Regions from separate parts of the Lactococcus sp. genome, predicted to be linked through region 1. Evidence: riboswitches for the same ligand, from Rfam matches in the RefSeq annotation. Region 1 holds a riboswitch; the other holds the start of a gene.
What was found. A riboswitch is a leader RNA that binds a small molecule or an ion and turns the genes downstream of it on or off. The one in region 1 is predicted to bind FMN.

Region 1 (6,264 bases):
CCTTTTGAAAGGAAGTAAGAATTTAAAAATAAATTTAAAAACTTGCCAACTTTCTCTGACAGACATTTTGTCAGTAGATTTCTCCATTTTCTTCTCCTTCCCGATTTACTGACGAACCTGTCAGTAAATTTTCATCTTTATCAGTGGCTGTTAAATGACTTTCAATTTGTTGCATTTGCCACATTTGAGCATACCAGCCCCCTGTTTTCACCAAATCTTCATGCAGACCACGCTCAATAATTTTTCCTTCGTCTAAAACAAGAATTTCATTAGCTTCCATTACTGATGACAATCTGTGGCTGACAACCAGTGTTGAACTCTCATGACGCAGAGCCTTCAAGTTTGACAAAATCAACTGTTCGGTCTTGGCGTCAACCGCTGATAATGCATCATCTAAAATCAATAATTTAGGCTGAATAAGCAGTGCCCTCGCAATAGATAATCTTTGTTTTTGTCCACCAGAAAGCGAAACCCCACGCTCACCGACCAAAGTGTCATATCCTTCAGGAAAAGTAATAATATCATCATGAATTCCAGCCGTTTTGGCTGCAATTTCAACTTCTTCTTGACTCGCTGATATCTTGGCAAAGCGAATATTGTCTCTGACAGACATCGAAAATAGAAAATGTTCTTGTGGAACATAACCAATTGCTGGCAAATACTCATCTAACTGATAATTCTTTATATCCTGATCAGCAAAGGTGATTTGTCCTTTGTAATGGTCAAACTCTCGCATTAAAAGTTTAATGATTGTTGATTTACCTGCACCAGTCCGCCCAACCAAACCTAAAACTTGACCTTCTTTTAAATTAAATTGAACTTTCTCCAGATTTCGTCCTTCATTTTCATTCGGATAAGTAAAACTTTCAATATCAAAAGATAAATCACCTTCTTTGGGCATTTTTAAAGTCCCCTCAGAAATCTTAGATTCTGCTTTTTGAGCTAATAATTTATCTACTCGACTATAGGAAGCTCGTCCACGTTCAATAACATTAAAGAGGACACCAATTGCAAACATCGGCCAAACTAAATTTCCAATATAAGTCACAAAAGCAACCAGTTGACCAAGGGTTAAGACATGATGAACAACATAATATCCCCCTAAAAGAATTGTCAGAGTGTAAGATAATCCGACAATCAGAGTAATTAGAGGGTCATACATTGAATCAATCCAATTGACCCGAACAAAGGCTTTATCAATATTATCCAATTTATCTTGAAAATCAGCCATATCTTGTTCTTCTTCGCCAAAAGATTTGATTGCTTTCATTCCTGTGATTGATTCTTGAACTTTATCATTCATTTCCGAAAATGTTTCTTGAGCGTGTTCAAAACTCACATGAATTTTGTCTCCCAAAATTTTAGATACTAACGCTAACAAAGGTAAAGGAAGGACAGCAATAATCGTCAAACGCCAGTCGATAAATAAAAGCATGGCGATGATTGTCATCCCGCCCGTCATTAAAGAATCCGCCCAAGTCAAAACCCCAAGTCCAGCAACACTCTGTATCGCTTGCAAGTCATTCGTCGCATGGGCCATCAAATCGCCCGTTCGATTTCTTTGATAAAAAAGGGTGTCCATTCGCAAGAAATGTCTAAAAAGACGACTACGGATAATTTTTTCTAGTTTAAAAGCTTCGCCCCAAATATTTGTTGACCAAAGAAAACGAAAGCCATATTCAACAAAAGCCGTCAACAGTAAAATACCAGAAAAACTCAGAATTAAAGATAAAGTCAAGTTTCGCTTAACAATATGGTCAATGATTTTTCCAATAATTAAAGGTGGAATCAAGTGTGTCAAAGAGACAATAAAAAGGGCCAATAGACCAACGCCATAACCTTTTCTCTCTGCCTTAAAAAACCACCACAAATCTTTAAAAATTTTCATACAGTTTATTCCAATTTATTATATAATATTCTAAATATTAGTATACCATAAAGAAAGCGATTAAAACAGACTATTTAAACCATTATTGCCCATATTTTTAATAAAAAAAAGAAGTTTCAACAAAAAGTGAGACTTCTTTTTATAAGCTATTTACGCATTATAGAACTTAACTACTTTATTTTTTTTGAATACAGTAACAATCAAGCCGAAAACAAGGGCAAAAATGATATATTGCAAGGCATTGAAAGGTAAAACAACTGTTAAGAGGTAAGTTGGATTTAAAGTAACTGATAGCGAACCCATGTTAAAGAGATGTGTTGCTCCAGCAAAAATTTTGTCAACATCAAATCCTGCAGCCAGGCGATATAATGGTAGAGCATAGAAAACATTCAATACCATCATTACAAGGACTGAAGCAATAGTCGCTAAGACAATCCCAACTGTATAATTTTTAATTGAAAACTTCTTCTTTGTAAAGAACCAAACGATGGCCATGAAAATTCCTAGAGCAACAAAGTTCATTGGAACTCCAATCCATGTTGATGGGCCTTGATTAAATAGAAGATACCATAAGACAGAGCGAATAAAGAGGATAATAAATCCATCACCCAATCCTAAAGTAAAGACTCCTATAAGTACAGGAATGATTGAAAGTTCCACTTTCATAAAATCAATTCCAGGCAATAACGGAAACTGCAAAATTGGCAACAATAAAATTGTTGATAATGCAGCAAGCATGGCAATTAATACCATCCGACGTGTTTTAGACATAAAAAAACCTCCAAATATGAGAAAATAATTCTTCAAATTTCGAGGAAGTTGATAGACATTTTTGGTTTAGCTAAAAACAGTAAGCCGACCAAGGTCGATTACTCTGCAAAAATTGTTCATCTTCTTCCATCCAGACTTTACTGTCGCTAGCAGAGTTTCACTGCTTCAATCGCCGTAGCGAATCGCGGAGTCATAAGGTCAAAGCCTTATTTACCGCCGGTCCCGAATTACACGGTGCCCTGAAGATAATCTCATTATAGCACAAAAATAGTTTGCTTATCAAGAATAAGATTTGCTTAAGAAATAAAAAAACAACTCTTTACCAGAATTGTCTTTTATAATAATCAGCTTAATTTCCTTGCGCAGCATTAATCAATTGAGAAACTTCTTTTTTACTCAAACGACGGAATTGTCCTGTAGGCAGTCCATCCAATGTAAGTGTTCCATATTGAATACGACTTAATTTTTGTACTGGAAGTCCAGCAGCAGCAAACATCTTCTTAACTTGATGATTTTGACCTTCATGAATCGTCAAGCTAACAATTGAATGGTTTTTTGTTTTTTCTTGTTTGATAATTTCATAACGAGCCGGGCTAACTTTCTTACCTTCAATCGTCATTCCAAGTGTTAAGGGACGCAAGTTTTCTTTGTTCGCTTGTCCTTCAACCTTGGCCACATAAACTTTATCAACACCGTGACTTGGGTGAGTCATCATATTTGTGAATTCCCCATCGTTCGTGAGTAAAAGTAAGCCACTAGTATCCCAGTCCAAACGCCCTACTGGATAGATACGTTCTTTAACTTGAGGCATTAAATCCATCACCGTTTGACGTCCTTTATCATCACTGACAGAAGAAATATAACCTCTTGGTTTGTTCAATAGATAATAAACAGGTTCTTCATTATAAACTGCCACTCCATTAACTTCGACGACATCTCCAGTTGAAACTTGATAACCTAAATTTGTCATCGGGACATTATTAACTGTCACTTTTCCCGCCAAAATTAGTTCTTCTGCTTTACGTCTGCTTGCCACTCCTGCATGGGCCAAATATTTATTGATTCTCATTTTCTTCACTTTCGTTAAATAGGGTTTGTTGTTCTGCCACATATCTTGACTCATCAATTTCAGGTAATTCTTCTAAATTATTGATACCAATATAATCTAGGAAAAATTCAGTAGTCGCATAAAGGCTAGGACGTCCCGGTGCTTCAACTTGCCCTACTTTTTCAACTAAATCAAAAGCACGAAGCGTAGATAAAACACCTGACGAGTTAACTCCGCGTAATTGATCAATCTCAATACGCGTTAATGGTTGTTTGTAAGCAATTATTGAAAGAACTTCAAGAGCAGATTTTGACAAAGATTGGTTAAGTGGAGTTTTCGCATAATTTTTAAGAATCTCTGAAAAGTCTTCTTTTGTGGCCATACGATATTTTCCAGCCGTTTCAATAATTGTCAAAGCTGATTCTCTATCAGAATGATATTTTTCTTTCAAATAATCAATTTGTTGCTGACAAGCTTGTTTAGACATTTCTGTCAGTGATGACAACTCTGTCAATGTTAAACCAGCTTCTCCAGATACAAAAAGTAAAAGTTCACATGTCGCTGTCTTATTCACTAATTTCTTTTCTTTCTAAAATAATTTCTCCAAAGAGCTCTCCTTGAGAAAAAGAAACTTGCTGATTTTTAATCAATTCTAGAAGAGCCATAAATGTTGTGACGAGTTCATCTTTATTGGTTTTATCTGAAAATAAATCTGTAAATTTACATATTTTTTGTTCTGTAAATTTTTGATTTAATTCAAAAATTTTATCCGCAATCGTAAATTTTTCAGCTGCAATCATTGTATTATCATCTTCAATTTGTTGCCTTTGTAATTCCAAAATTTTACTAAAGGCTAAGAACAAATCCAATGCCGTTTTATCTTGCAATAAGACTGTCTCATCTGTGATGATTTCAGTTTTCGATTTAGAATAATAATGACTACGTTCTTGATGCAATTCGTCCAAATCCTCTGAAAGCATTTTATACTTCCGATATTCGTCGATTTGAGCTAATAAATCATATTCAAGCTGCTCGGTATCTTCTATAAAAGTTTCGGTCACCGTTGGCAAAAGTCTTCTTGATTTTATCAACATCAACTGACTTGCCATCAGCATATATTCACCAGCCAACTCCAACTCAAGTTCTTTCATCGTTTGGATATAGATAAGGTACTGTTCAATCACCGGTACTAAAGGGACTTCAAAGATGTCCATTTCGTACTGACTAACTAAATGTAAGAGAAGATCAAGCGGACCCTCAAAGTTTTTAATTTTTATATTGATTTCTTTGATCATAATTTACATAATTAAAATAGTGTAAAAATCCTATCTATAATATTTTTCTAAGGTAGTAATTGTACTTAAGCCAAGTAAGTTAGCCAACTCATATATTGTTTTTCCCGCTTTTACCTGATGCAAAATATACTGTTCCCTAATCTCTTTAGAAGAATAATTAGTGAATTTCTTTAATTCTGTATATAGGAATTGGCGAGATTTTGCAAATAATTCATCGGCATTTTTTATGGCCTTAACTCTGATGGCAAATTTTTCTCGAATGGGTAAGACTCGTTTTATTCCAGCTTTTTCGATTGTGAGATATTTAAAATTCCAATTAAAATTTTCCCATTTTAATTTTTGAATCTCTGCAAAATTAAGACCAAATTCTAATATCAATAAAGCTAAAAATTGCCCTGGACAACTTAGAGGTCCATAAAATTCTGGAAATTCTTTTATCATAGGATGATAACTCTCAGAACTTTGAGTTTTTTTCTGAACAACTTGCTTAATTTTGAAAAACTGGTTTATTTTTTTATTTTCATATAAAAATAGAAAATATTGGTTGGCACTCGAAATTTTTCGACGTTGTGCCGCGGGAGAGAGTTTACTAAGCTGGTGTTTGTAAAGCTCTAGTGCTTCTTCTGTGACAGACTTATCTTCAAAAAAAGCCTGCAAATAGACTAAGTCATAATAATAATTTGAGCGAGTATTTTCAGAAAAGTTTCTACTTACTAAATACTCCTCAATCTCGTTTGGTAATTTCATAATATTTTGTAAAGTCGTGAGCGAAGGCACTAAAAGCCTTCAATATTTCTTGACGAACTACGATTCCCATAAATTCCTGCCTTTTGACAACTGGTAGAAAGGGCTCCTTAATTAATTTGTGCATCATTTCTTCCAAAGTTACTGTGGGACCAACCGTTTGGACCTCTTTGTTAACAATTTCAGAAATAGATGTATTGTGTAACTTTTCAAAAAAGAAATTTTGTTCCATTTCAAATTCAACAATTTCTGTTAAACCTAAAACTCCCACATATTCTTTTCTTTCATTCAAAACTGGAACTCGTGAATATTTGTACTGGCTAAGCATAAGTTTCGCATGTGCGATATTATGCTCTGCGTAAAGTACAGCGACATTTGAGGCTGGAATCATAAAGGTTTCACTTTGATTCAAAATAAAATCCTCAATTTTTTTATCAATCATGTAAGTTACTCCTTAAAGAGCTTTGTAGACTCAGAGTCTAAATTGTAGTTCAGGAATAGGTTCATGTTGGAGATTT
Region 2 (6,264 bases), on a different contig from region 1:
AATCTTTCCAAGCATCAATAGGTAAGTTCAACATGATGATAAAAATTGAACCAATGATGGTTACGGGAATAATAACGCTCATCCCATTTCTAACAGCTGTTAGATAGCGGTTATTAGCAATGTTCCCCATTGTCTGAACGATCTTATTAAAATTTATTTTGTTCATTTTTTTATTTCCTTTTATTTTTGAACCGGTTTAATTTTAAATTAAATAAAGAATTCCTTTATTTATGAACTTTTTCTTGTATCAATTTGTATAAATCTGGAATCCCCATAGGTGTATATAGGATTCCTTCAATTGGAATTAATGGAATCCCATAACTATCAGCGTCTTTTTGTAAGTGTTCTTTTCGGAAGCTAACCTGTGGAGCCAATAACAACGCGTCCCAGTTATCCTGTTGCATTTTTAAAGAAACTTCTTCCGTACCTGTTGCTTCCATCATAAAGTCAGTATTCCCTTGTCTTTTAGCTTCTTCAACCAGATTTTCAGCTAAGATAGAAGAGCTCATACCACCACCACACGCAAGTAAAATTTTCATAAATGTCCTCCTTTTTGAACCGTTTTAATTTTACAAGAACAGTATATCATGAAAGCGATTTAATTTCAAGCTTAATTTATTTTTTTTACAGATTTTCTCCATAATAAACTTGTATTAATTTCTACTGTCGTTGTCTGTCCCTGATTTTTATCCTTGATTCTCTTTAAAATTAATTCACCAATTTTATTTCCCATCTCCTTAATTGGTTGTTCGATTACCGTTAGTTTAGGTTCAATAATATCACTGAGCTCAAAATGGTCAAATCCAATAATAGAAATATCTTCTGGAATTTTGATTCTCTTTTCAAATAGAGCCTGAACTACTCCCAGAGTCATATAGTAATTCGTTGAATAAATCGCTGTTAGTTCTTTATTTTCTATCAATTTCAAAGCCCCAACATAACCCGCTTCTTTTGTATAGTCTCCACTAACAATTAGATTTTTGGAAAATATCCCTTTAGCTTTCATACTATCTTCATAACCCTTGAAACGTTCTGAACCAATATATCTATCTGTTGTTCCCGCAACAATCCCTATATTTCTGTGTCCATTTTCATATAACTTATCTACTACATTAAAAGAGGCTTGATAATTATCTACCAATACAGTATCACTTTTAAAACCTTTGATTGGAGAATCTACTGCGACAATTGCTACACCTTCTGCTCTTAATTTATTTAAGATTTGTAAATTTTCTTCTAAATGAAATACTACAATACCATCAACTGATCTAGATCTTAAGAATTCTAATTTTCTTTCCAACTTTTGATAATCATTTTGATAATCGCCTAGTAAAAGACTATAATTGTTTTCTTCTAAGTAGTTTTCCAAATCGGACACAATAGAAGTTGCGAAAACATCAGTTAACGAGTTAACAAGTACTCCAACTGAATGACTTCGATTATTTTTTAAACCCTTTGCAATAATGTTCTCTTCGAATCCTAAGGTCTCAATAGCATTCTTAACATTTATCATATTTTGTTTTTTTAATTGATGACCATTCAAATACCTAGAGACTGTTCCTATAGAAACACCAGCTTTTTTTGCGACTTCTCTAATCGTTACCATATCATGTACCAACTTTAACTATCTTTTCTAACATAAGCTTACCATAATTACTGTTTTTTTTTAAGTTTCATGTGTCTTATGTTTATCTAAAATAAGAAGCTAAGAACCATTCGGGTGATAGACTCTTAAAATAATATTTTTTTAATAAACCTTCCTAGAAAATGATTTCTAAAACATATAAACAAAAAAAGTATTAATAAAAAATAAAAGGAAACCCAATATGGAGCTTTCCTTTTATTTTTTATTAATTGATTTTCTTTGCAGAACTCTTGAATTTTGTCTGATTTCAAATTTTAAACACCTTAAGACATTTTAGCCATCAAATCAACCATCTCAATCGCACCAACTGCTACCTCAAATCCTTTATTTCCTGCTTTTGTTCCTGAACGTTCAATCGCTTGTTCAATATTCTCTGTCGTCAGTACTCCAAACATAACAGGGATATTTGAGTTCAGTGAAACATGGGCAATCCCTTTAGAAACCTCGCTACAAACAAAATCATAATGTGAAGTAGAACCTCGAATCACCGTACCTAAGCAGATAATGGCATCATATTTATCTGAACTCGCCATTTTTTGCGCAATAAGTGGAATTTCAAATGCTCCTGGCACCCAAGCAATATCAATTTGTTCTTCTTGAACACCATGTCTTTTGAGAGCATCTAAGGCCCCTGCTAAGAGTTTTGCGTTGATGAATTCGTTAAAACGTGCAACTACAATTCCATATTTGGCATTTCCTGTTGTTAAATTTCCCTCAAATACTGTCATTTTTCTATCCATGCTTTCTTTTTATTTTAATCGAACAAATGTCCCATTTTAGTTTGCTTTACTTTTAAATAATCCTGATCAAATTCATTTTCTTTAATTTGAATTGGAACTCTTTCTTTAACTGGTAGTCCATATTTTGAAAAATCATTGATTTTTTGTGGGTTATTAGTCATTAATCTTAAAGACTTCACACCAAGTGTTTTCAGAATTTGAGCACCTATGGAGTATTCACGCGCATCTTCTTCAAAACCCAGGGCTAAATTTGCTTCAATTGTATCAAGCCCCTCATCTTGAAGTGAATAAGCACGAAGTTTGTTGATTAAACCGATTCCTCGCCCTTCTTGCCGAAGATATAATAAAATCCCTCGTCCCTCGGCATTTATCTGTGTTAGAGCTTGTTCTAATTGTTCACCACAATCACATTTCATTGAGCCAAAAGCATCTCCAGTCAAACATTCCGAATGAACTCGGCAAAGCACTGCTTCTCCCTCTCCAATGTCCCCCTTAACTAGGGCGACATGATGCTCACCATTTGTTTTATTGACAAACCCAAAGATTTCAAAATAACCATATTTTGTTGGAAGTTTCGCTCTGGTAACTTGCTCAACCAGTTGTTCATTTTGTTTTCGATATTCTTGTATGGCCTTGATTGTAATAAAATTCAAGTCCCATTCTTTTGCTTTTTCTTGAAGTTCTTCTGTGCGCATCATGCTGCCATCTTCGGCCATTATTTCAACACAAACTCCCACTTCCTTTAGACCAGCAAGTCGTAACAAATCAACTGTTGCTTCTGTGTGTCCATTGCGTTCTAAGACTCCATTTTTCTTTGCAATCAGAGGAAAGACATGACCAGGTCTTCGAAAATCTTCGACTGAACTTTCTTCATCAGCAAGTTTTCTAATAGTCAGCGAACGGTCAAAGGCTGATACCCCTGTACTTGTCTCTACATGATCGACAGAAACAGTAAAAGCTGTCCCGTGGTTGTCTGTATTTCTCTCCGTCATTGCTGACAAATGCAGACTCTTAGCATATTTTTCACTCATCGGACTACAAATTAATCCCTTTGCCTGACTGGCCATGAAATTTATCTTTTCTGGACTAATCATTTCGGCTGCACAAATCAGATCTCCTTCATTTTCTCTATTCTCATCATCAGTGACAATAATTATTTCACCTGCTTTAAGGGCTGTTAAGGCTTCTTCTACTGTATTATATTGAAACATTTTATCTCCTCTTAAAATCCATAATCAATTATTTTATCCTTTGTCAGCAAGGAAGGCCCTGTAAAAGAATCTTTCCCAGTAAGTAATTTTTCGATATATTTACCCAATATATCGTTCTCCAAATTAACTTTATCTCCAACCTTCTTTCCAGACAATATGGTCTCTTTGATAGTATGAGGAATTATTGACACACTAAAAGATTTTGAAGTCACATGAGCCACCGTAAGACTGATGCCATCAATCGTAATAGAGCCTTTTTCAACAACATATTTCATTAAGTCTACAGTTGTTTGAACTTCAAACCAAACCGCATTTTCTTCCTTCTTGATTGATAAAATCTTTCCTGTGCCATCAATATGCCCTGAAACAATATGCCCGCCAAATCGACCATTTAGAGCCATTGCTCGCTCTAAATTAACTTTACTTCCTACTTTTAATTCCCCTAAATTTGAACGCTTGAAACTCTCTGGCATAACATCTGCTGTAAATTCTTTATGATTAAATGCGGAAACAGTCAAACAGAGACCATTTGTTGAGATAGAATCCCCAAGTTTTAAATCTTCGAAGATGCTGGAAGCTCGAATGCTTAATTTAGACGACTTATCTCTCTTTTGAATTTGAGTTACTTCTCCTATTTCCTCAATAATTCCTGTAAACATTAAATGAGCTCACTTTCTAATAATATATCTTCTCCTAAATAGACCACTTTCGGTCGGTCTAGTAAATAGGCTTGATTGGGATGCTCTACTCCTTGTCCTTCAACAGGACTTCGAGCTTCTTTCCCACCAAATATTTTAGGGGCAATATAGGCCTGAACTTTTTGAACAATTCCTGCTTTTAATGCTGAAGCGTTGAGTCTTGCTCCCCCTTCTAAAATAAGACTATCAATTTCTCTTTCTCCTAACTTAGTGATTAAATCTTTCAAATCCAAATGTTCAGATATGGAAGAAACTAGTAAAATCTCACAACCAGCTTCAATAAAAGCTTGATGTTTTTGAATGTTTTCATTTGAGGTAGCAATGATTGTTGGAATTTTAAATGCAGTAGAAACAATCTTAGACGTAAGAGGAGTTCGAAGTTGAGTATCACAAATAATTCTAATTGGATTTATCCCATTTTTTATTCTGGCAGTTAATTGTGGGTCATCTTTCAGAAGTGTTTCAACACCAATCATGATTGCCATGAAACGTGAACGGTCTTCATGTACCTTTTGTCTTGCTTTTTCACCTGTAATCCATTTGGATTGACCTTTATAAGTCGCAATTTTTCCATCAAGAGTCATCGCATACTTCATCATGACGTAGGGGGTTCTTTGAGTGACGTAATGAAAAAAAATCTTATTTAAGTCTTTGCACTCTTTTTCTAGAACTTTTAATGAAACATCAATTCCAGCTTTTTTCATTGCTTCAATTCCCTTACCAGCTACTAAAGGATTTGGGTCTAGACTCCCAATGACTACACGCTTCACTTTATTTTTGATGATTGCTTCAAAACAAGGCGGTTGCTTGCCTTGGTGGGCACAAGGTTCTAAGGTCACATAAATGGTTGACCCCTTCGGTGATTCTATACAAGATTTAAATGCATTGATTTCCGCATGTGCTTCTCCATATTTCTCATGATAACCTTGACCAATAATTCGACCATCATTGACAATAATCGCTCCTACTTGAGGATTTGGATTAACGTTTCCCTCGCCTTTTCGAGCTAGTAGGATTGCTAAATTCATAAAATGCTCATCATTTTCCATCCATTTATCCTTTCTAAAAAAAATAAGCCCCAAAATAATATTTCAAGGGCTTAGGATAATTTTCTATTTTATTCAAGCAAAAAAACAGCTCAAAAAAAACCAAAAATGGAGTGAATTAGATAGATTCACTCCAGAGTTTAAGGCTAAATAGACATAATACTATCATGAGTATTATGGGTTTTTATCTTCTTTCATCCAGACTATACTGTCGGCCTCGGAGTTTCACCGAATCATGCTGCTAGCAGCTCGCGGGCTATACCGCCGGTAGGGAATTCCACCCTGCCCTGAAGATTTATTAAATTGTAGCTAAAGTATAGCATTTAATTTTAAAGATTGTCAAGATATAAAAACGTATTCTTTAAAATAATTATTTTGAAGGTCCTATCAAAAGTCTAATGATATATTTATTTATCAAATAATATTATATTTATATATTTGCTCAAAAATTACAATTTTGCTAAAATGGCTCTATTAGAACAATAGGATAATATCATGCAAGAAATAAAAATAAATGATCAGCTCACTTGGCTTTCTTTTAATGTTGAGGACCTTAGAAATACTTCTGAGCTTGCTACTTATGGCATTGACCTAGAAACACTTCAATATGCCGAAGATAAAAACGAACGTCCCCATACAGAATTTATTCCTGACAGCCAAGACTTTGTGCTTATTTTTAATAGTTTAGATTTACTCAAGTCAGAAGCTCATTACAAGACAGTTCCCGTTACCTTTGTAGCACAAAAAAAACGATTAATTACACTCTATCATCCAGAAAATGAATACTTAATTAATCAAATAAAAAGTTATTGTTTACAAAATAAGCCACAAACGGTCTATCAACTTCTTTTTATCAGTTTATTTTTAATTTCCGAGGCTTTCTTTCCTTATTTGGAAAAAATTGATAAGTCTAAAGAAGAAATT

Region 2: linked by a shared signal. The riboswitch ahead of ribD (bifunctional diaminohydroxyphosphoribosylaminopyrimidine deaminase/5-amino-6-(5-phosphoribosylamino)uracil reductase RibD) and the one ahead of RSC39_RS06200 (ECF transporter S component) in region 1 are both predicted to bind FMN.

The regions. Positions count from the first base shown of each region.
Region 1 covers NZ_JAVXIY010000005.1:72,140-78,403, forward strand. The annotation lists gene RSC39_RS06190 (ABC transporter ATP-binding protein) at 1-87, opposite strand, end outside; gene RSC39_RS06195 (ABC transporter transmembrane domain-containing protein) at 71-1,888, opposite strand; gene RSC39_RS06200 (ECF transporter S component) at 2,039-2,659, opposite strand; FMN riboswitch at 2,774-2,910, opposite strand; gene RSC39_RS06205 (pseudouridine synthase) at 3,009-3,728, opposite strand; gene scpB (SMC-Scp complex subunit ScpB) at 3,715-4,281, opposite strand; gene RSC39_RS06215 (segregation/condensation protein A) at 4,274-5,002, opposite strand; gene xerD (site-specific tyrosine recombinase XerD) at 5,033-5,749, opposite strand; gene cbpB (cyclic-di-AMP-binding protein CbpB) at 5,727-6,188, opposite strand; gene RSC39_RS06230 (metallophosphoesterase) at 6,219-6,264, opposite strand, start outside.
Region 2 covers NZ_JAVXIY010000006.1:37,576-43,839, reverse strand. The annotation lists gene RSC39_RS07025 (PTS transporter subunit EIIC) at 1-166, opposite strand, end outside; gene RSC39_RS07020 (PTS diacetylchitobiose transporter subunit IIB) at 225-539, opposite strand; gene RSC39_RS07015 (LacI family DNA-binding transcriptional regulator) at 611-1,606, opposite strand; gene ribE (6,7-dimethyl-8-ribityllumazine synthase) at 1,909-2,373, opposite strand; gene RSC39_RS07005 (bifunctional 3,4-dihydroxy-2-butanone-4-phosphate synthase/GTP cyclohydrolase II) at 2,400-3,596, opposite strand; gene ribE (riboflavin synthase) at 3,608-4,255, opposite strand; gene ribD (bifunctional diaminohydroxyphosphoribosylaminopyrimidine deaminase/5-amino-6-(5-phosphoribosylamino)uracil reductase RibD) at 4,255-5,343, opposite strand; FMN riboswitch at 5,523-5,639, opposite strand; gene RSC39_RS06990 (magnesium transporter CorA family protein) at 5,836-6,264, shown strand, end outside.